DNA from 2 places in the Pseudoalteromonas sp. 2CM32C genome. Region 2 is predicted to be linked to the other one. Evidence: predicted binding sites of a transcription regulator. Region 2 holds the regulator's gene; the other holds the start of a gene.
The links. Region 2 encodes sigma-54, which starts transcription at its own class of promoters, with help from an activator protein. Its sites were predicted from a motif close to GTTGGCACGNNNNTNGNNT; they were not measured.
Positions count from the first base shown of each region.

Region 1: the regulator sigma-54 is predicted to act here: its motif matches at 6,570-6,588, upstream of MTF67_RS17570 (EF-hand domain-containing protein).

Region 1 is NZ_JALNTI010000014.1:6,133-16,288, forward strand. It holds gene dprA (DNA-processing protein DprA) at 1-53, opposite strand, end outside; gene MTF67_RS17535 (LysM domain-containing protein) at 85-1,206, opposite strand; gene def (peptide deformylase) at 1,326-1,832, shown strand; gene fmt (methionyl-tRNA formyltransferase) at 1,854-2,807, shown strand; gene rsmB (16S rRNA (cytosine(967)-C(5))-methyltransferase RsmB) at 2,800-4,095, shown strand; gene trkA (Trk system potassium transporter TrkA) at 4,181-5,557, shown strand; gene MTF67_RS17560 (calmodulin) at 5,626-5,841, opposite strand; gene MTF67_RS17565 (calmodulin) at 5,922-6,134, opposite strand; gene MTF67_RS17570 (EF-hand domain-containing protein) at 6,279-6,491, opposite strand; gene MTF67_RS17575 (flagellar brake protein) at 6,955-7,617, opposite strand; gene MTF67_RS17580 (TrkH family potassium uptake protein) at 7,654-9,105, opposite strand; gene MTF67_RS17585 (YigZ family protein) at 9,202-9,816, opposite strand; gene pepQ (Xaa-Pro dipeptidase) at 9,874-10,156, opposite strand, start outside.
Region 2 is NZ_JALNTI010000001.1:581,107-591,262, forward strand. It holds gene lptA (lipopolysaccharide transport periplasmic protein LptA) at 1-162, shown strand, start outside; gene lptB (LPS export ABC transporter ATP-binding protein) at 159-884, shown strand; gene MTF67_RS02725 (RNA polymerase factor sigma-54) at 954-2,453, shown strand; gene hpf (ribosome hibernation promoting factor) at 2,480-2,767, shown strand; gene ptsN (PTS IIA-like nitrogen regulatory protein PtsN) at 2,772-3,224, shown strand; gene rapZ (RNase adapter RapZ) at 3,244-4,089, shown strand; gene MTF67_RS02745 (HPr family phosphocarrier protein) at 4,133-4,405, shown strand; gene mgtE (magnesium transporter) at 4,514-5,872, shown strand; gene MTF67_RS02755 (YgiQ family radical SAM protein) at 5,941-8,127, opposite strand; gene MTF67_RS02760 (EAL domain-containing protein) at 8,235-10,156, opposite strand, start outside.

The sequences.
Region 1 (10,156 bases), on a different contig from region 2:
TTACACATATAAAAGGCAAGCCAGTGAGCTAACTTGCCTGATGACTGATCCATGCTCTCTCCTAGAGCACCGACTCGCTACTTCTTAATGAATAACTGCAATATCTCCAACGCGAATTGGGTGCTGGTTTTTTGTTATTAATGCATAACTTACTTTGTCATACACTTTGAATACGATTAACTCGCCTACTTTTTCTTTAGGCATTTTCCATGTTGTATTATCTTCGTCAGCTTTATTACTAAACAACTGACTTGCATCAGATAACAGTTTTTCAAATTTACTTGAATCCTCTGGGTAACGAGGACCACGAGGGCCATCAATAACCGTAGGTGACTCACGCTCTAAATCTAAAACATGACCTGGTTCAATATTTTGCTCGCTGCCTAAGTTTAGCACTACAACATCCATCGTGCTGAATTCTCTTACTTGGCGAGGAGACGCTATAACTTGCCCTTCAACTGGCTCTAGTGGGCGGTGAATATCAAAATAGGCTGGCAGCAACTGCCCCTCCATTGCTGGCATTAAAAAATCACCTTGTTTAATTTCTCGTTTTACTGACTCAACACGTAATGACGACGGCACACCATTACTTTCATCGCCACTCCTAAACGCTCGCGCCATGCCAACGTACGATGCACGCGTTGCTAATACTTCGCCTGTGTTTAAATCTCTGTAGGGTTCACCCTCGTTGTAAATCGCATAAGCACCATGTACTTTTAAGTCACCTTTAACGTATAAAATATGGCCTAACGTTTGTGTTTTTGTGTTTTCGTTAGCACCTAACACATACGGCATATTTTTTATATCGTCGCTGTTAATCGCTTGCTCGTAACTTAAATAAGGTTTAATCATTTGCAAAGGTAAAGTGGTAATTGCATTCAACCCTTTTGGGGTAATACGTCCTTGAGGTGACAGCTTTCGGTACGCTTTATTAATAACTAAACGTGGATTTCCGTCAGCATCGTATATAAGTGCCAACGCATCACCCGGATAAATTAGGTGAGGGTTATCGATTTGCGGGTTCATTTGCCATAGTTCTGGCCACAACCATGGCTCATCTAAATAAATGCCAGATATATCCCACAACGTATCACCTTTTTTTACAACATACTGTTTTGGAGCATCTTTTTTTATTTTTAGCACATCAGCAATCGCCCCAAAAGAGGTGCTTAGTGCCAGTATGATTGCAACTAACGGAAATTTCATTGAGCTTCCTTGTATTGTTTTTTCATTATTATTGCCCAAAACCTGTTAAAGGTGAACGTGAATGGCTAAAATAAGAGCATACAATACCCTAAATTAAGCACAAGTGAAAAAGGTAACTAATGGCTAGGTTAGAAGTTTTAAGATTTCCAGATGAGCGTTTACGTACAATAGCAAAAGATGTTGCAGACGTTGACGACCAAGTTCGCCAAATTGTAAAAGACATGCTCGAAACCATGTACGACGAAAATGGCATTGGTTTAGCAGCAACACAAGTAAATATCCACCAGCGTATTGTGGTTATTGATGTCTCTGAAGAGCGTGACGAACCACTGGTATTAATTAACCCGCAAATCATTAAAAAAGATGGGTCAACGATTAGCGAAGAAGGCTGTTTGTCAGTGCCTAACTCGTACGCAAAAGTAGACCGAGCAGAAACAGTGACTGTGGCTGCACTAAACGAAAACGGTGAAGAATTTGTGTTAGACGCAGATGAGCTATTAGCTATTTGTATTCAACACGAACTAGACCACCTTCAAGGCAAGCTATTTATTGATTACTTATCTCCATTAAAGCGCCAACGTATTCGTAAAAAGCTTGAAAAAGAAGCTAAGTTTGCAGCACAGTAATCAGTACCTTAGGAAAACTCAGTGATCCAACCATTACGCATAATATTTGCCGGTACGCCGGATTTTGCCGCACGCCATTTACAAGCGCTAATAAATAGCGAACATGAAATTGTGGGCGTATATAGTCAACCAGATCGCCCAGCAGGTCGTGGTAAAAAATTAAAAGCGAGCGAAGTTAAAGCGCTAGCACTTGAAAATGACTTGCCTGTTTTTCAGCCTCAGTCATTAAAAAATGATGAGGCACTTGCAGAGCTCACCGCTTTAAACGCCGACATAATGATTGTGGTGGCCTATGGCTTAATTTTACCCAAAGCTATTTTAAATGCGCCACGCTTAGGCTGCTTCAACGTGCATGGTTCTATACTACCTCGCTGGCGTGGTGCTGCGCCTATTCAACGTGCAATTTGGGCGGGTGACGAGGAAACGGGCGTAACCATAATGCAAATGGATGAAGGCTTAGATACCGGCGACATGCTGCATATTAGCCGCTGCCCTATTAGTGACACAGAAACCAGTGCCAGTTTATATAACAAACTAGCAGAGTTAGGTCCTAGTGCATTAATCGACACCGTTAATAAACTAGCTAATGGCGACATTACCCCTGAGCCTCAAAATGATGCGCTAGCTAACTACGCTAAAAAACTCTCTAAAGAAGAAGCAAATATAGATTGGTCTATGAGCGCCGTGCAAATAGAACGTAATATTCGCTCTTTTAATCCTTGGCCAGTGTGTTTTACCCAAATGGGCGAACAAACAGTAAAAATATACCAAGCAAAAGTAGTTGATCAATCAGGTAAGCCAGGCGAAATTTTAACAAGTGATAAAAACGGTGTTGTGGTTGCCTGTGGTGAACACGCTTTAAGTATTACTCAGTTACAACCGCAAGGTAAAAAACCAATGGCAATTAGCGACTTTTTAAATGGTCGCAGTGACTGGGTTAGCCCTGGCACACTATTAGGCGAAAATAATGAATAAAGTACAAAACGTACGAGCGCTAGCCGCTGAGACTTTATATAACGTGGTTGATAAAGGCGCTTCGCTTAATCAAGAACTACCATTTGCAAGCCAAGGTTTACCACCAAAAGACAAAGCACTGTTACAGCAAATTTGTTATGGCGTATTACGCTACTTACCTAGCCTTGAAAACTACTGCCAACATTTAGTAGAAAGCCCACTAAAAGGTAAACGCAGAATTTTTCAGTTTTTACTCTACGTAGGTATTTATCAATTACAGCACATGCGCGTTCCACCGCATGCAGCAATAAGCGAGACCGTAAATGCACTGGGTCAAATGCGTGCACTAGGATTAAAAGGGTTAATAAATGCTATTTTACGTAGCTTTCAACGCCAGCAAGCAGAGCTTGAAGAAAAAGCAAAGCTTATTCCAGTGTGTTTATACAACCACCCCAATTGGTTTATTAAACAGGTAAAAGAAGCCTACCCAGAAAACTGGGAAGCCATACTTGAAGAAAACCAGCAACAAGCGCCAATGTGGTTACGTGTAAATCAATCACAATTTAGCACGCAAGAATACAGCGATATGCTAACGGCTAACGATATAGAACATACATTAAACCCAAACTTTATAGACGGGATTAAACTAGCCAAGCCGCGTGATGTTTTTTCACTTCCTGAGTTTGATACGGGTGCTTGTTCAGTGCAAGATGCAGCAGCGCAATTAGCTGCTCGCTTTTTAGAGCCAAAAGATGATGACGTTATTTTAGATGCCTGTGCAGCACCTGGCGGTAAAACATGCCATATATTAGAGCTTGCCGACGCCGACGTACTTGCACTTGATAGCGATGCCACTCGCCTTGAACGCGTAAAGCAAAACTTAACCCGTATAGGTTTAGGTGCCGACCTACAATGTGGTGATGCATCGCAACCGCACACATGGTGGGACGATGAACAGTTCGATCGTATTTTATTAGACGTGCCTTGTTCAGCAACCGGCGTTATTCGTCGCCACCCTGATATAAAATGGCTACGCCGTGCATCCGACATTGAAGACTTAGCCGCACTACAAGGCGATATACTCAATAGCATTTGGCCTCTACTCAAGCCTGGTGGTACATTGGTATATGCAACATGTTCGGTTCTTCCAAAAGAAAACCAACAACAAGTTGCTAAATTTTTAGCTAATAACGATGACGTAGAGCATATTCCACTACATGATAAAGACACCCTCACCACACCGGGTTTGCAGCTACTTCCGGGTGAAAGTGATGGTTTTTATTACGCTAAAATGGTTAAAAAAGCCTAGTTAAACAAGGCTTAATAACGCGTACAACAAGCCATTTTTAAATTTAAAAATGGCTTTTTATTACTACTTAATACACTGGTAAATAATGAAAATAATCATACTCGGTGCTGGACAGGTTGGCGCCACGCTAGCTGAAAACTTAGTAGGCGAACAAAACGAAATTACCGTAGTAGATATTGACGGTAACCGTATACGCGAACTGCAAGATAAATACGACCTTCAAGGTGTAATGGGCCACAGTGCTCACCCTGATGTTTTGCGCCGCGCCGGCGCAGACGATGCCGATATGATTATTGCGGTAACCAGCTCAGATGAAGTAAACATGGTGGCGTGCCAAGTGGCGTATAGTATTTTTAATACACCCACTAAAATTGCCCGAATTCGCTCTGAGCAGTATTTAAAATACCGTGAAAAACTTTTCCAAAACGATGATTTACCAATCGACCATTACATTGCCCCAGAAGCGTTAGTTACTAAGTATATACGCCGCTTAATTGACTACCCTGGCGCATTGCAAGTATTGCAGTTTGCCGATGGTATGCTCTCGCTAGTTGCAGTAAAAGCCTATTACGGTGGTTTATTAGTGGGCTATGCCTTATCTGCATTAAAAGAGCATATACCCAATGTAGAAACTCGCGTTGCAGCTATTTACCGTCAAGGCAAAGCTATTAAACCGCTCGGTACAACCGTTATTGAAGCCGACGATGAAGTGTTCTTCATCGCAGCAACCAAACATATACGCGCCGTAATGAACGAACTGCAGAAGCTTGAGCGTTCATACAAAAAAATAATGATTGCCGGTGGCGGTAACATTGGTGCAGGCCTTGCTCGCTCTCTTGAAAAAAATCACACCGTTAAGCTAATAGAACGCAGTAAAGAACGTGCTGAACAGCTTTCAGAAATGCTCGACAACACGGTAGTATTTTGTGGCGACGCCTCCGATCAAGAACTTCTTTCTGAAGAACATATCGAACAAGTGGATGTGTTTATTGCCGTTACCAACGACGATGAAGCCAATATTATGTCGGCCATGCTTGCCAAACGCATGGGCGCGCAAAAAACCATGGTGCTTATTCAACGTGGTGCGTATGTAGACCTAGTACAAGGTGGCGAAATAGACATTGCCATATCGCCGCAACAGGCAACAATTTCTGCATTGTTAACCCATGTACGTCGAGGTGATATTGTTAACGTGTATTCATTGCGTAAAGGGGCTGCAGAGGCTATTGAAGCAGTTGCTCATGGCGATGAAAATACCTCCAAAGTAGTTGGCCGTGCAATTGCCGATATAAAACTACCAGCCGGAACAACTATTGGGGCCATTGTGCGTAACGACGATGTACTTATTGCCCACGACGACACCATTATTATGTCGGGCGATCACGTGATTATGTTTTTAATTGATAAAAAACATATCAACGTAGTAGAAAAGCTCTTCCAAGTAAGTGCTATATTTTTATAACGCATCAAACACAAAAAAGCCGCTGAACAAGGCGGCTTTAGTGGAGTATGATTGGGGCATTATCAATGCTACTGTACTTTGGCAAATTCTTCTTTAGAAAGCTCACCATTTCCATCTGTGTCTAAATCTTTAAAAATTTTCACTAGTTGTGAGTTTACTTGAGCTTCTTCCATGCTGATAACACCGTCACTGTTGCTATCAAACGATGCAAAGTCTACCGCTGCATAAGCTGCTGAAGAAGATGCTAAAACTAAAACCGCAAGTGTTGTATTTAATGTTTTCATAGTGATGTTCCTAGTAAAATGAGAAATCCTTTTCTAAGATCCCTGTCTGTGAAAAATAGCTAAACCAATACCGGTTAACTTTAAAATTTTGCAAACTCGTCTTTAGACAGCTCACCGTTACCATCTGTATCTAGCTCTGTAAACTCAGCCATTAAATCGGTGTCTATTGCCGCTTCACTTGGGCTAATTGCTCCACTGCTGTCGGTATCTAAGCTGTCAAAATCTGATGCTGCAAACGCAGCTGAAGAAGACGCTAATGCAATAAGTGCTAATGCTTTATTTAAATGTTTCATAACTTAATCCTTCATACTTAATGTTCTATCAAAAAAATGGGCTTATTGCCTTTTAAAATGGTTTCACTTCCTTGTTATCCTTTTTCGTAAGCTCCCTTGCCTACTTAGGTTGTCTTTGGCAACTCAGGATTCCATTTACTGAATTTAGGCTTTTGAAAACTCTTCTTTTGATAACTCACCATTTTGGTCTGTATCGAGCTCTGAGAACATGCTCATTAATTTTGCATCAACTGATGCTTCGGCTTGGCTAATTGCACCATTACCGTCTACATCGAGTGTATTAAAGTCAGAGCCTGCAAAAGCGGCTGACGAAGAAGCGAGTGCGATAAGTGCTAATGTTTTATTAATGCGTTTCATAGTATGTATCCTTCAAGTTGTATGTGAGTGATTGGTACTTACTGTTAATCACGTTTTTCGATTAGTACAACCAGACTATTACAACTTAAATGCCAATATTTATTAGTTTATACTTTTCAGTGCTTTACGTGTTAAATACTGAAAAAAGTGCAAATCTAAGCATTATTTTTGTAGCTATTTAGCAACGCTGGTTTAATTAAAAACTATAAATTATTAAAAATCAGATGTTTAGGTTTAATGTAAAAAACCACAAAGCGAAGTTATTTAAATGATCAAGGTGTAATTAGGTATTGAGCAGGAAGTTTTAAACTGAACAAGATATAAAAATAAAATAAATTATAAAAATTTTGAATGCTATAACTCTGTTTTTATTTAAAAAAAATAATAATTTAAAGGCTGGTAATTTATTTTCGTTCATAAAGTAAAAAGTCGCTATTTTGTTGCAAAATAGCGACATTAAAGCCTAATCGGCATCGAGTTCTATCATAGCGGGGTCAATAAAGTGCTCTTTCATAAAAGCTTTCATCTCTTCTTTACTGGCTAATAACTTAATACCGCAACGCACGCCTGTATTATGATCTTTCACGCTGCACACTTCGCCTTCAAAGCCTTTGCTATTACTACCTAATACCACAGTGCATTGTGAGTCTTTGATGCTTTCTAGATCTGCGTCAGTTTTTACATCAAACATAGCCCCCGTTAGCGAAATATCTTTTATAACACCATCGAGTACCTTGTCATCACTGAGTTTAAGTTTTGCAGGCAATAGAGTTGGAATACGGGTTTGCGAACGTAAACTAAATAGCTGAACTTGCTTGGGGTAGTTTATAAAAATCAGCCTAACGGGGTGTGATGCAATAGATTTAATTTGCTGTCTAAACGCAATTATTTGTCCATCGTCACCCTCTATTAATGCTCTTACAACTACGGTGACGCCATCTCGTAAGTAATCATTTGCACCCGGTAAACGTTTGGCTGTAGGGAAGTTTAAAATAATAAACTTTTCGTCAAGCAAGCCTACCATTTCTGTTTTCACGCGCTTACTGCTAGTGGGTGTTAATATTTCTAAGTCAACTAAACTGCCAACCGGTATATTATTTAATTTATCTGCATGTGTTGCTGGCATATCCATTCCATAAACATAGTAGTAAAACGTTGTGTTTTATCCGCGCCAAAACGTAGGCGTAAATAACACAAGCAAAGTAAAAATTTCTAGTCGGCCAAATACCATTGCAATAGTCAGCAACCATTTAGCGCCGTCGGTTATTGCACCATAATGCGAGGCAACATCACCCAACCCTGGGCCTAAGTTATTTAAACACGCTGCCGTGGCCGAAAACGCCGTAATATTATCCATTCCCGTACCCATAAGCGCCAGCATAATAATAATAAATACTAAAGCATAGGCAGAGAAGAACCCCCACACAGCTTCTACAACCTTATCGGGCAATGCTTTACGGCCAAGTTTGATTGAATAAATAGCACGAGGGTGCACTAGGCGGTTTAGCTCACGTACGCCTTGCAGGTAAAGTAAAAACACGCGCACCACTTTCATACCGCCCCCGGTAGACCCTGCACAACCACCAATAAAGCTCGAAAATATTAATAAAATAGGTAAAAACAGCGGCCATGTTGAAAAGTTATCGGTAGCAAAACCCGCCGTTGTACTCATTGATACCGCTTGAAATAGTGCTTGGTCAAGGGTTTCATCACCATTGGCGTATATCTCGTTCGACGACAACACAGTAAAACAAATAACCACCAGCGCCAATTGAATGCATAAAAATACTTTAAACTCGGGGTCGCGAATGTAGACCTGCACGTTCCGGCTTGCCACCGCAGCGTAGTGCAAGGAGAAGTTAATAGCGGCAATGATTAAAAAGAATACACAAATAAAGTTAATAACCGGGCTGTCGAAATGGCCCATAGAAGCATCATAAGTCGAAAACCCACCAATGGCGACGGTAGAAAACGCATGACAAATGGCATCAAACCAATCCATCCCTGCTGTCCAATACGCCAACATACAGGCAATGGTTAACGACACATAAATATACCAAAGATGCTTTGCGGTATCGGCTATGCGAGGGGTCATTTTTGAATCTTTTACTGGGCCGGGGATTTCAGCACGATACAACTGCATTCCACCAACACCTAGCATGGGCAGTATTGCAACAGCTAATACAATGATCCCCATACCGCCAAACCACTGTAATTGCTGGCGATAAAACAGCACTGACTTAGGTAAATATTCAATCCCCGTCAGCACCGTAGCGCCTGTGGTTGTTAAACCCGAAAAGGCTTCAAACACCGCATCAGCAAGGGATAAGTTAGGTTCTTGTAAAAAGATAAGAGGCAAGGATGCGAATGCCCCCAGTACCAACCAAAACAAAACCACAATTAAAAAGCCTTCACGCGCTTTTAAATCCCCGTTTTCATGTCGGTTTGGGTAATACGCTATTAAGCCAATAATAATACTGAAAATAAACGCTAAAACAAAAGGAACACCACCACCATCTTTATAAATTAAAGACACCACAGCAGGTGGCACCATGGTAATACTAAACAGCGCAACAAGTTGCCCAAGAATTTTTATGATGGTACGAAATTGCATTTAGCTAATCGCTTTTATTATTAGTAAATTCAGGCTCAACTGCATTAGCCTGGTTAAATAGAATGAATATGCATTGTATGCAACTTGTGTAGGTTATTACTCTTTAATAGTTAACTCAACTGCGCCGTGACTTAAATCAAAAATATCTTTAATTGCTTGCTGTGCTTGGCGGCTATCAATGGTGATCACCCAATCAATATTAGCAGTAAATTGCTTTTCAATGTTGAGCACTTGGTAGTGCGTTTTAAGTAGCTGCTCAATTGCGCCTTGCATACTGTATTCACTGCTGCCAATTAGCTCAACACTTGGAACTTTAAGTACGGTGTCTAATTTGGCTAATGCATTATTTAACGACCCGCCATAAGCTCGCACTAACCCGCCAGTTCCAAGTTTAATTCCTCCAAAATACCGGGTTACCACGGCAGTAACTTCACCTAGCCCTGATCCCACCAGCACATTTAACATTGGTTTACCGGCCGTACCATTGGGTTCACCATCATCTGAAAAACCATACACGTGGCTGCCACCGGGGTTACCTGCCACATGGGCCCAACAATTATGCCGAGCATCGCTGTATTTATCTTCAATACTTTTAATAAAAGCTTTAGCTGCGGCTAAATCGGGAGTATGTGCAATATGCACAATAAACGTGCTTTTTTTAATTTCTTCTTGGTGAAACACAGCACCGGCTGGGTATTTATATTCTGACATATTTTACTTAACCAAAAAAATGGGGCCATTAGGCCCCTTCTCTTGCTAACTTATCACTTAATCTAAGTGTAAGTCGCGCGTCATATTTTCTAAACTATCATCGTGCACAATAATGTTATCTTCAATACGAATACCGCCATAAGGTTTAAACGCTTCAACCTTATCCCAGTTGATGTATTGCTTGTTGTCGGTTTGCGCTAAATCACCTAACAACGAATCAATAAAGTACAAGCCAGGTTCAATAGTAAACACCTGATTTTTCTCTATCATACGTGTACAACGTAAAAATGGATGCCCTTCTGGAGATGCTTGATGAGTACCTTTGTCGTCACTCATAAAG
Region 2 (10,156 bases):
GCAGAGATATCTCAAGCTGGGCAAAAAATGAATGCTAAAAGCATTACCTACGATATAGAACAGCAGCTTATTAGCGCCGAAAAAGATGAAAGCTCAACTGACCGTGTACACACTATCTTAGTGCCTGTGGAGCCTAAAAAAAATGACAAAGGCCAACCATGAGTACATTAAAAGCAGAGCTACTAGCCAAAAGCTACAAAGGCCGTGAAGTTGTAAAAAATGTGGGCTTAGAAGTTCAAGCTGGCAGTATTGTAGGCTTGCTTGGGCCAAACGGCGCAGGTAAAACAACAACCTTTTACATGATTGTAGGCTTAGTCCCTAGCGACAAAGGCAAAATATCTATCGATGATAACGATATTACGCTTTTACCTATGCACAGTCGTGCTAGATTAGGCATTGGCTACTTACCACAAGAGTCGTCTATATTCAGAAAATTAACAGTGTATCAAAACTTAATGGCTATTTTAGAAACTCGAAAGGAGCTCACTAAGCAAGCCAGAGAAGATACATTAAATAATCTATTGGATGAATTTAGCATTCAACACATTCGCGACAGCAAAGGTATGGCATTATCGGGCGGAGAACGTCGCCGAGTAGAGATTGCTCGTGCTTTAGCTGCAGATCCAAAGTTTATTTTGTTAGACGAACCATTTGCCGGTGTTGACCCTATCTCAGTATTAGATATTAAAAAAATTATTGAACACCTGAAAAACCGTGGGATTGGCGTATTAATAACAGACCACAATGTAAGAGAAACCCTTGATGTTTGCGAAAAAGCCTACATTGTTTCTCATGGGGAACTGATTGCTTCTGGTACCCCTGAACACGTATTAAATGATAAAACTGTACGCGATGTATATTTAGGCGAGCAATTTAGGCTGTAACATTTACGCCTTATTTATAAGCATCTGCTAGTATTAATTATAACAACTTAAAAGGATTGTTAGAGATACATGAGGCAATCACTACAGCTGCGCATGGGCCAGCAACTTACAATGACACCTCAGTTGCAACAAGCTATTCGCTTGCTGCAATTAAGTACATTGGATCTTCAGCAAGAAATACAAGAAGCGCTCGACAGCAACCCATTACTTGAGGTTGAGGAGCAAGACTATGCCGATGATCTTGCGGGCAAAAATGAGCAAAAAGCAGATAACGATGAAGTTACAGTAACCGTATCTGCAGATGAAGCCCCTAGCGAGTATGAACAAGACAGTGGTGAAGCGCTTGCTAAAGATACCGTAAGTGACGACATGGCAATGGACGTTAGCTGGGATGAGTACATGAGTGCAGCCCCTGCATCATCTTCAGGCCCAATGCCTGAAGATGAGTCTATATATCAGGGCGCATCAACTGAAACGCTTCACGAGTACTTAATGTGGCAATTACAATTAACGCCATTTAGCCCTACAGATGAAGCCATTGCTATTGCTATTGTAGAAGCGGTGGATGATTCAGGCATACTGACACTCAGTTGCGAAGAGATTTTAGAGAGCTTTAATCAAGATAACGACGATGACGTTGAGGTTGAACTTGACGAAATAGAAGCGGTATTAAAGCGCATTCAGCTATTTGACCCAGTGGGTATTGCGGCACGTAGCTTACAAGAGTGCTTGTGTATTCAGTTAAATCAATTTGATAAAGGCACGCCTTATATTGATGAAACAAAAATGATTTTAACCGAGCACATTGATTTGTTAGCTGCTCGTGACTACCGTACATTAATGAAAAAAACGAAGCTCAAAGAAGATGAGCTTAAAGAAGTAATGACACTTATTCATACGCTCAATCCTAAGCCTGCAGACACAATAGTACGAGAAGAGTCTGAGTATGTAATACCTGATGTGTCAGTTAAAAAAATTAAAGGTCGCTGGGTTGTAGAGTTAAACCCAGACAGCATGCCAAAAATTCGTGTAAACAGCCAATATGCAGCAATGTCACGTACAGTTAAATCAAGTGGCGACAGTCAATTTATTCGCTCACATTTACAAGAAGCTAAATGGTTTATAAAAAGCTTAGAAAGTAGAAATGATACACTTTTAAAAGTAACTAACTGTATTGTTAAACAACAACAGGGCTTTTTTGAACACGGGCCAGAAGCCATGAAACCGATGGTTTTAAATGATGTTGCCGAAATGGTAGAAATGCACGAATCAACAATTTCGCGCGTAACCACGCAAAAGTATATGCACACACCGCGTGGAATATTTGAGCTTAAATACTTTTTCTCAAGCCACGTAAGTACCGAAAATGGTGGAGAATGTTCATCTACTGCAATACGTGCACTTATTAAAAAATTAATCGCAGCAGAAAACTCAGCAAAACCATTGAGTGATAGCAAAATTGCGGATATATTGGCTGAGCAAGGAATTAAAGTAGCGAGACGTACAATCGCAAAATATCGCGAATCTCTGGCTATTCCACCGTCAAATCAGCGAAAGAGCCTGATTTAAGACGCTAAACAAAGAGGGTAATGCTTATGCAACTAAATTTAACTGGTCGTCATGTAGAACTAACTGATTCATTAAGAGACTATATAAATACCAAATTTGCGAAGCTAGAAAGGCACTCTGATCATATTAATAATGTTCATGTCATTCTTGATATAGAAAAACTAAATCAAAAAGCAGAAGCAACTATTCATGTAAGTGGTGCTGAATTATTCGCATCCACTGAACATCAAGATATGTATGCAGCTATTGATTCATTGATTGACAAGCTTGACCGTCAAGTAATTAAACACAAAGAGAAGCTTGCTCGACACTAATATGATGAAATTAAGTTCACTTATATGCCAGGACTGCAGTAAAGCTGCGGTCCTTTTTAATAGTAAAAAAAGAATTTTAGAGTTTATTAGCGAGCTGGCTCACGATAAATTACCGTATTTATCTCAACAGGATATTTTGGGCGCTTTATTAACCCGCGAAAAACTAGGCAGCACAGGGATAGGAAGAGGTATTGCTATTCCACATGGCCGAATGAGCGGCGCACAAGAACCTTTAGCATTGGTGTTAGTAAGTGAAACACCGATTAATTTTGATGCTATAGACAACCGCCCTGTTGATATTTTTGTTGCACTCATCGTACCTGAAGGCGATAACCAACAGCATTTAAAGACGCTAGCAACGATAGCTGATAAACTAAAAAATAAAGAATTTTGTAAGCAGCTCCGCTGTGCTAAATCGGATGCTGAGTTGTATCAAATTATTGTTGACCAATCGTAACAAATTTAAAGGGTGATTAATGGAGTTGATTATCATAAGTGGCCGTTCTGGTTCTGGTAAGTCGGTTGCTTTGCGCGTTGTTGAAGATCTAGGTTATTATTGCGTAGATAACATTCCAGTAAATTTATTACCTTCTTTAATTAGAAGCGTTTCTGATAACTACGATAAAATTGCCGTTAGTATAGATGTGCGAAATTTACCAAAAGAGCAAGATGAATTTAATCACATCATCGAATACTTACCGGGTTTTACAAAACCAACGCTGTTCTACTTAGACAGTGAAGATCAAACCCTTATTAAGCGCTTTTCTGAAACCAGACGCTTACACCCTTTATCAATAGATTCACTTCCGCTTGATTTAGCCATAAAAAAAGAAAAAGAACTTCTCGATGTTCTAATTACGCGCGCCGATTACATGATCGATACTAGTGAGCTAAGCGTTCATCAACTTGCTGAATCAATTCGCGAAAAAATACTAGGTAAAAAAGACAAGCAGCTGATTGTTACATTTGAATCTTTTGGTTTTAAACATGGCATTCCTAAAGAGGCAGATTACGTATTTGATGCACGTTTTTTACCTAACCCGCACTGGGAGCCTGAACTAAAACCACTCAATGGCCTAGACCAACCAGTAAAAGATTATTTGGCTAGCCACAGCATAGTTCAAAAATTTACATGGCAAATACAAACCTTTGTACAAACATGGCTACCACACCTAGAGCGAAATAACAGAAGCTATTTAACTATTGCGATTGGCTGTACTGGCGGGCAACATCGCTCTGTATATTTAGCGCAAACAATTGGCGAAAGCTTTGCAGTTACGCATCCCAATGTAAAAATACGTCACAGAGAACAAGAAAAGTAATTTTACAAAACTAATAACCTGTTCAGCTTTGATAGAGTAATGTATGCGTATAGAAGACACTTTTTTAATACAAAATAAATTAGGACTGCATGCCAGAGCCGCGACTGTATTAGCCCAACTCGCTGTAAAATTTGATGCTTCAATCACCTTGTTTCAAGATGATAAAGAAGCTGCTGGTGACAGTGTATTAGCACTGATGCTACTTGAAAGTAGCCAAGGTAAAGAAGTTAAAGTGGTATGTGAAGGGCCTGATGCAGAGCAAGCTTTAAATGCCATTGGAGAACTTATTTCGCAACGATTTAACGAACAAGAGTAACGTTAATTTTTAACATTTAAATAAAATAACTATAATCAAAATAACTGGCTGCTAGGTCGTACTCCCCCACCCATTAGGTAACAGTTACAGTATAAATAAAGGACGCCAATGCCCGAAGCTTTTGAACAAGACTACCCACTACAACAACTAAAACAAGTGACCAAGTCACTTAATAGTGGTCAGTTTGTTCAAGTTAGGCGCATGCTCGCAAAAACAGCGCCATGTGATACTGCGTTATTATTAGAATCATCTCCACACAAAATTCGTCGCTTGCTATGGCAGTTAGTTGATCCTGATGTTCAAGGTGATGTACTCGAAGAATTATCAGAAGACGTGCGCCTGGGTATTATTGCCCAAATGGAGCCTGAGCACATTGCTGCTGCCACTGAAGACATGGGTCACGATGACCTAGGTGAAGTATTACGTAGTTTGCCTGACACCGTTTACCAAGACGTTGTTAGCGCCATGGACACCCAAGATAGAGAGCGCGCAACACAAGCGCTATCTTATCAAGAGCGTTCTGCTGGTGCACTCATGAACACCGATACGGTAACTATTCGCCCAGATGTGACCATTGATGTAGTACTACGTTATATTCGACTTCGCGGAGAGTTACCTGAAGGCACTGATGACCTGTATGTGGTTGATAAGCATAACTGCTTTATTGGTGCTTTATCGCTGAGTACATTGCTAACTAATCCACCAGAAAAAATTGTTCGCGATTTAATGGATGAAGAATGTGAGTCAATTCCAATTTCAATGGATGAAAGTGAAGTCGCACAACTTTTTGAGCGCCATAATTGGATCTCGGCCCCAGTTGTTGATGACAACGATCAGCTACTTGGTCGTGTCACGATCGATGATATTGTTGACGTAATTCGTGAAGACGCCGAACATAGTTTACTGAGTTTGGCGGGCCTTGATGATGAAGAAGATACCTTTGCTCCTGTCTTAAAAAGCTCTAAAAAACGCTCAGTATGGTTAGGAGTTAACTTATTAACCGCGCTTGCGGCCGCCTTTGTAGCCAGTTTTTTTGAAAGCACACTCGATATTTTACCCATTTTAGCAGTGCTTAATGGCATCGTTCCTTCTATGGGCGGTGTTGCTGGCAGTCAATCACTTACACTTGTTATTCGTGGTATAGCTGTTGGTCATATAAATCAAACCAACCAACGCTTTTTAATGATGAAAGAACTCGCTATTGGAGCACTCAATGGCATTTTGTGGTCATTGTTGATCGCGGGTGTAATTGCACTTTGGCAGTGGGACTTTATGCTCGGCGGCGTACTCGCTTTTGCCATGTTTATGAACTTAGTTGTGGCAGGGGTCGCTGGTGCAAGTATTCCAATTTTACTTAAAAAAATGAATATAGACCCTGCACTTGCAGGCAGCGTAGTGCTAACAACAGTGACAGATATTGTGGGTATTTTTGCCTTTTTAGGCACCGCCACTTGGTTGTTAATATAAATTTAAAAGCTGTTATAAAAAAACGCGCAGTTAATTTATAGCTGCGCTTTTTATTGTCTCGGTAATAACTATCTGGCCTTGTGCCTATTTCCACCCACTTTAGGTTTTGTATTAGCCTTTTTAAACTGACTAAATCCCGTATGACGTGTAAGCGCTGGGCGAGCCCCTTTACGGCCTTTATTTACGGTTTTACCCGCTTTTTCATCGCGGCCTTCTTCTGGCACTAAACAGTTTGGCCCTTTGCCAATTAGGTTAGCTTTACCCATTTTGCGAAGTGCTTCACGTATCATTGGCCAGCCCGATGCATCATGGTAGCGCAAAATAGCTTTGTGTAATCTGCGCTGGCGTGCTCCTTTTGGCACTGGCACTACTTCACTATTATTCTTGATATTACGCAGTGAGTTCATCTCTGTATGGTAAATAGTGGTCGCATTGGCCATTGGAGATGGGTAAAAGTTTTGCACTTGATCCAACTTAAAGTCGTTAGACTTAAGCCATAAAGCCATGTTTACCATATCTTCGTCTTTAGTTCCTGGGTGCGCAGAAATAAAATACGGAATTAAATACTGCTTTTTACCCGCTTCTTTCGAGTACTTATCAAATAATTCTTTAAATTGATCGTAAGCGCCCATGCCCGGCTTCATCATTTTTGATAATGGACCGTCTTCAGTATGCTCTGGCGCTATTTTTAGATACCCGCCCACATGATGTGTCACTAGCTCTTTAACATAGCGAGGATCGCGTACAGCAAGGTCATAACGAACGCCCGAAGCGATAAGAACCTTTTTAATGCCTTTTACATCACGTGCTTTTTTGTATAAATCGATTGTTGGCGTGTGATCCGTATCCATGTGCTTACAAATATCAGGGTATACGCACGATAAGCGTCGGCAGGTACTTTCTGCTTTTTTACTTGTACAACGTAATTTATACATGTTGGCCGTTGGCCCACCTAGATCAGAAATAACGCCTGTAAAACCAGGCACTTTATCTCTGATCTGTTCAATTTCTTCAATAATGGACTCTTGCGAGCGGCTTTGAATAATACGCCCTTCGTGCTCTGTAATCGAACAGAATGAACACCCACCAAAGCAGCCACGCATAATATTCACCGACGTTTTTATCATGTCGTAAGCAGGTATTTTAGCGTCGCCATAACGTGGATGAGGAATTCGTTGATAAGGTAATCCAAATACCGCATCCATTTCATGTGTTTCTAAAGGATAAGCCGGTGGGTTAACCCAAATAGAGCGATCGCCATGACGCTGGAATAAAGCTCTTGCACAACCAGGGTTAGTTTCTTGGTGTAATATCCTTGAGGCATGTGCGTATAAAGGTTTGTTAACACTTACTTGCTCGTACGCTGGAAGTTTAACATACGTTTTCTCCCATGGCTTAGGACGCGCTGGCTGCACGGTAATAGGCTTTGCAGCTTCTGCTTTTAAATCAATACCAGCTTGTTTAAATTCAGACTTACTGCAGCCAACATCATCGGCTCCGTAAGGATTTGGAATGGGGTCTATTTTACCTATTTTATCAATAGCCGTTGAATCACTCCCCCGCCAGCCCGGCAAAGGTTCTTTACGAATAACAGCGGTACCACGAATGTCTTGAATCGTATCCATCGTTTCACCACCGGCAATGCGGTGGGCAACTTCTACTAATGGGCGCTCAGCATTTCCGTAAATCAATATATTGGCTTTTGAGTCAAACAAGATACTACGGCGCACTTTTTCTTGCCAATAATCATAATGAGCTATCCTACGAAGGCTGGCCTCAATACCGCCAATAACAATAGGAATACCTTTGTATGCTTCACGACACTTCTGAGAGTAAATCATCACCGCACGATCTGGGCGTTTACCACCTATATTGTCTGGTGTATAAGCATCATCGTGGCGCATACGCTTTTCAGCTGTGTAACGGTTAATCATTGAGTCCATGTTGCCAGCAGTTACACCAAAAAATAGGTTTGGCCTGCCAAGCTCCATAAATGCATCTTTTGTATCCCATTTTGGCTGAGCAATAATCCCCACTCTAAAGCCTTGCGCTTCGAGCACACGTCCTATCACTGCCATCCCAAAGCTTGGGTGGTCAACATACGCATCACCACTAATTATTATTATGTCGCAGCTATCCCAGCCAAGTGCATCCATTTCTTCGCGTGATGTAGGTAAAAATGGTGCAGTGCCGTAACACTCAGCCCAATACTTGGGGTAAGAGAATAAGGCGCGCTTAGCTTTGAGTGTGCTCATAAATGTGACCGTAGAATAACAAAAGGCGCAAATTATACATCATAGACTTGTTTATATATACAACATTACAACGTATGAAATACCTTTAACACTAAGCCTATAACTATCTATGTTTTTCGTTTACTAATGAACTCTAATAACTTGTTTTCAGGCATAGGTTTAGCATACATAAACCCTTGTACTTCATCGCATCCTAAGTCTTTTAAAAACTTAGCTTGTTCCTGCGTTTCAACACCCTCTGCTATTGTTTTTAAACCTAACTTTGCACCTAACGATATTACTAATCCAGCAACGGCACCGGTATCACCATTATTAAGATCTTTAATAAACGACCTATCAATCTTTAGCCTATCGATAGGAAGGCTTTGTATATAACTTAATGAAGAAAACCCTGTGCCAAAGTCATCAATAGCAACTTCAATACCCAACGCCTTAAGCTCCCTCAGAGTATTAATAACCGTGTCTAATTCATCCATTACTACGCTTTCAGTGACTTCAAGCTCAATGTTTTTTGGGTCCACACCGTATTTTAGTAAGGTATTTTTTACTGTTTGCGCATACCCTTTAACTTTAAATTGCGGAACCGACACGTTAACAGCAATACATATTTCAGTTCCTTCATTTTCTAATCGCTTTTGCTGTTGGCACGCTTGCTCTAACACCCACTGCCCTATATCAACGATGAGTCCAGCGTCTTCAGCTAAAGGTATGAACACTGCGGGTGAAATGTAGGTGCCATTTTCCAACGGCCAGCGTAAAAGAGCTTCGCAGCCAATTAATGACAAATCATCAAACGATAACTGCGGTTGGTACCATACTTCGAGCTTCCCTCTGGCAAAATCATGGCGCAGCTGTCTAATTAAACCTAATCGCCACTCCATTTTTTCTTGCATATCAATACTGTAATAAACACCTTCCTTGTGCTTTATTTTTTTAGCATGATTTAAAGCAATGTAAGCCACTTTTAATGTTTCTAAACCAGAGCCTTGAAAGTCTTGCTGTTGGCATAAGCCAATTCTAAAATCGATGGGTAACACATGTTCCGCAGCAGAAAACGACGGACTTAACTTTTCATTAAAATCAGTTAAAACAAATTCACTTTTTGGGATTAAAAAACCAAATACATCAGCACCTACACGAGAGAGTAATTGAGCTGTGGGGACAATTGCTCTCAAACGCTCAACAATAGCAATAAGTAGCTTATTACCTACATCTTGCCCTAAGCCATCATTTATATCTGAGAAGTTAATAACGTCTAACAAAACAAACACATATTTGTTTTCACTGGCGTTTTGAAAATCATCTATGCGCTCAATAAAATCAGTTCTATTTGAAATACCAGTGAGTAGGTCTTTATAAGCTGCATCTCTTAGCTTTACAAACAACCGTATATTATCGAGCGCAATACTAATATTAGTTAAAAATATTTCAGCAAACTGCAGTTGAATATCTGTCGGTGCTCCACCACTCTCAATATATAAAGCAGCTTTGCGGTGCTTACTTTTTAAAATAAAGGTGATGCTGTTATCTGTATATTGATGAGTGAGTTGTCCAAAACAGGCCTCAACCTGAGATAACGCAGTTTGGTTAACATTAACTAATTTTTCACCAAAATATTCTTCGTACTTTTCACACCCGCCCAGAACCTGAATAAAATTTTCACCATCAAGCTTGGTACAAATTAATCCGTTAGATTTACAACCTAAAATAACCCCCATAAATTCAAGTGCTTTATTGCACAATACTTTTATATCTGTTTGCCCCAAAATGTATTTAGAGGCAGATAAAATAGTATTCATCGCTTGCGCTTGATACTCAAGTAGGCATATCTGTTCGTAAGAACGAATAGCAGCAATAAGCGTTGTCACAAGTTTTGAGCGTGTCAGCTCTGTTTTAGTTTTGTAATCGTTTATATCGTATTCACGAATAACTTTTTCTTCGGGGATATTAGCGGCTTGGCCCGTACGTAAAATAATGCGAACGCGTTTGTTATTAAGAGTGTCTCTGACATGTTTAACCACCTGAAAGC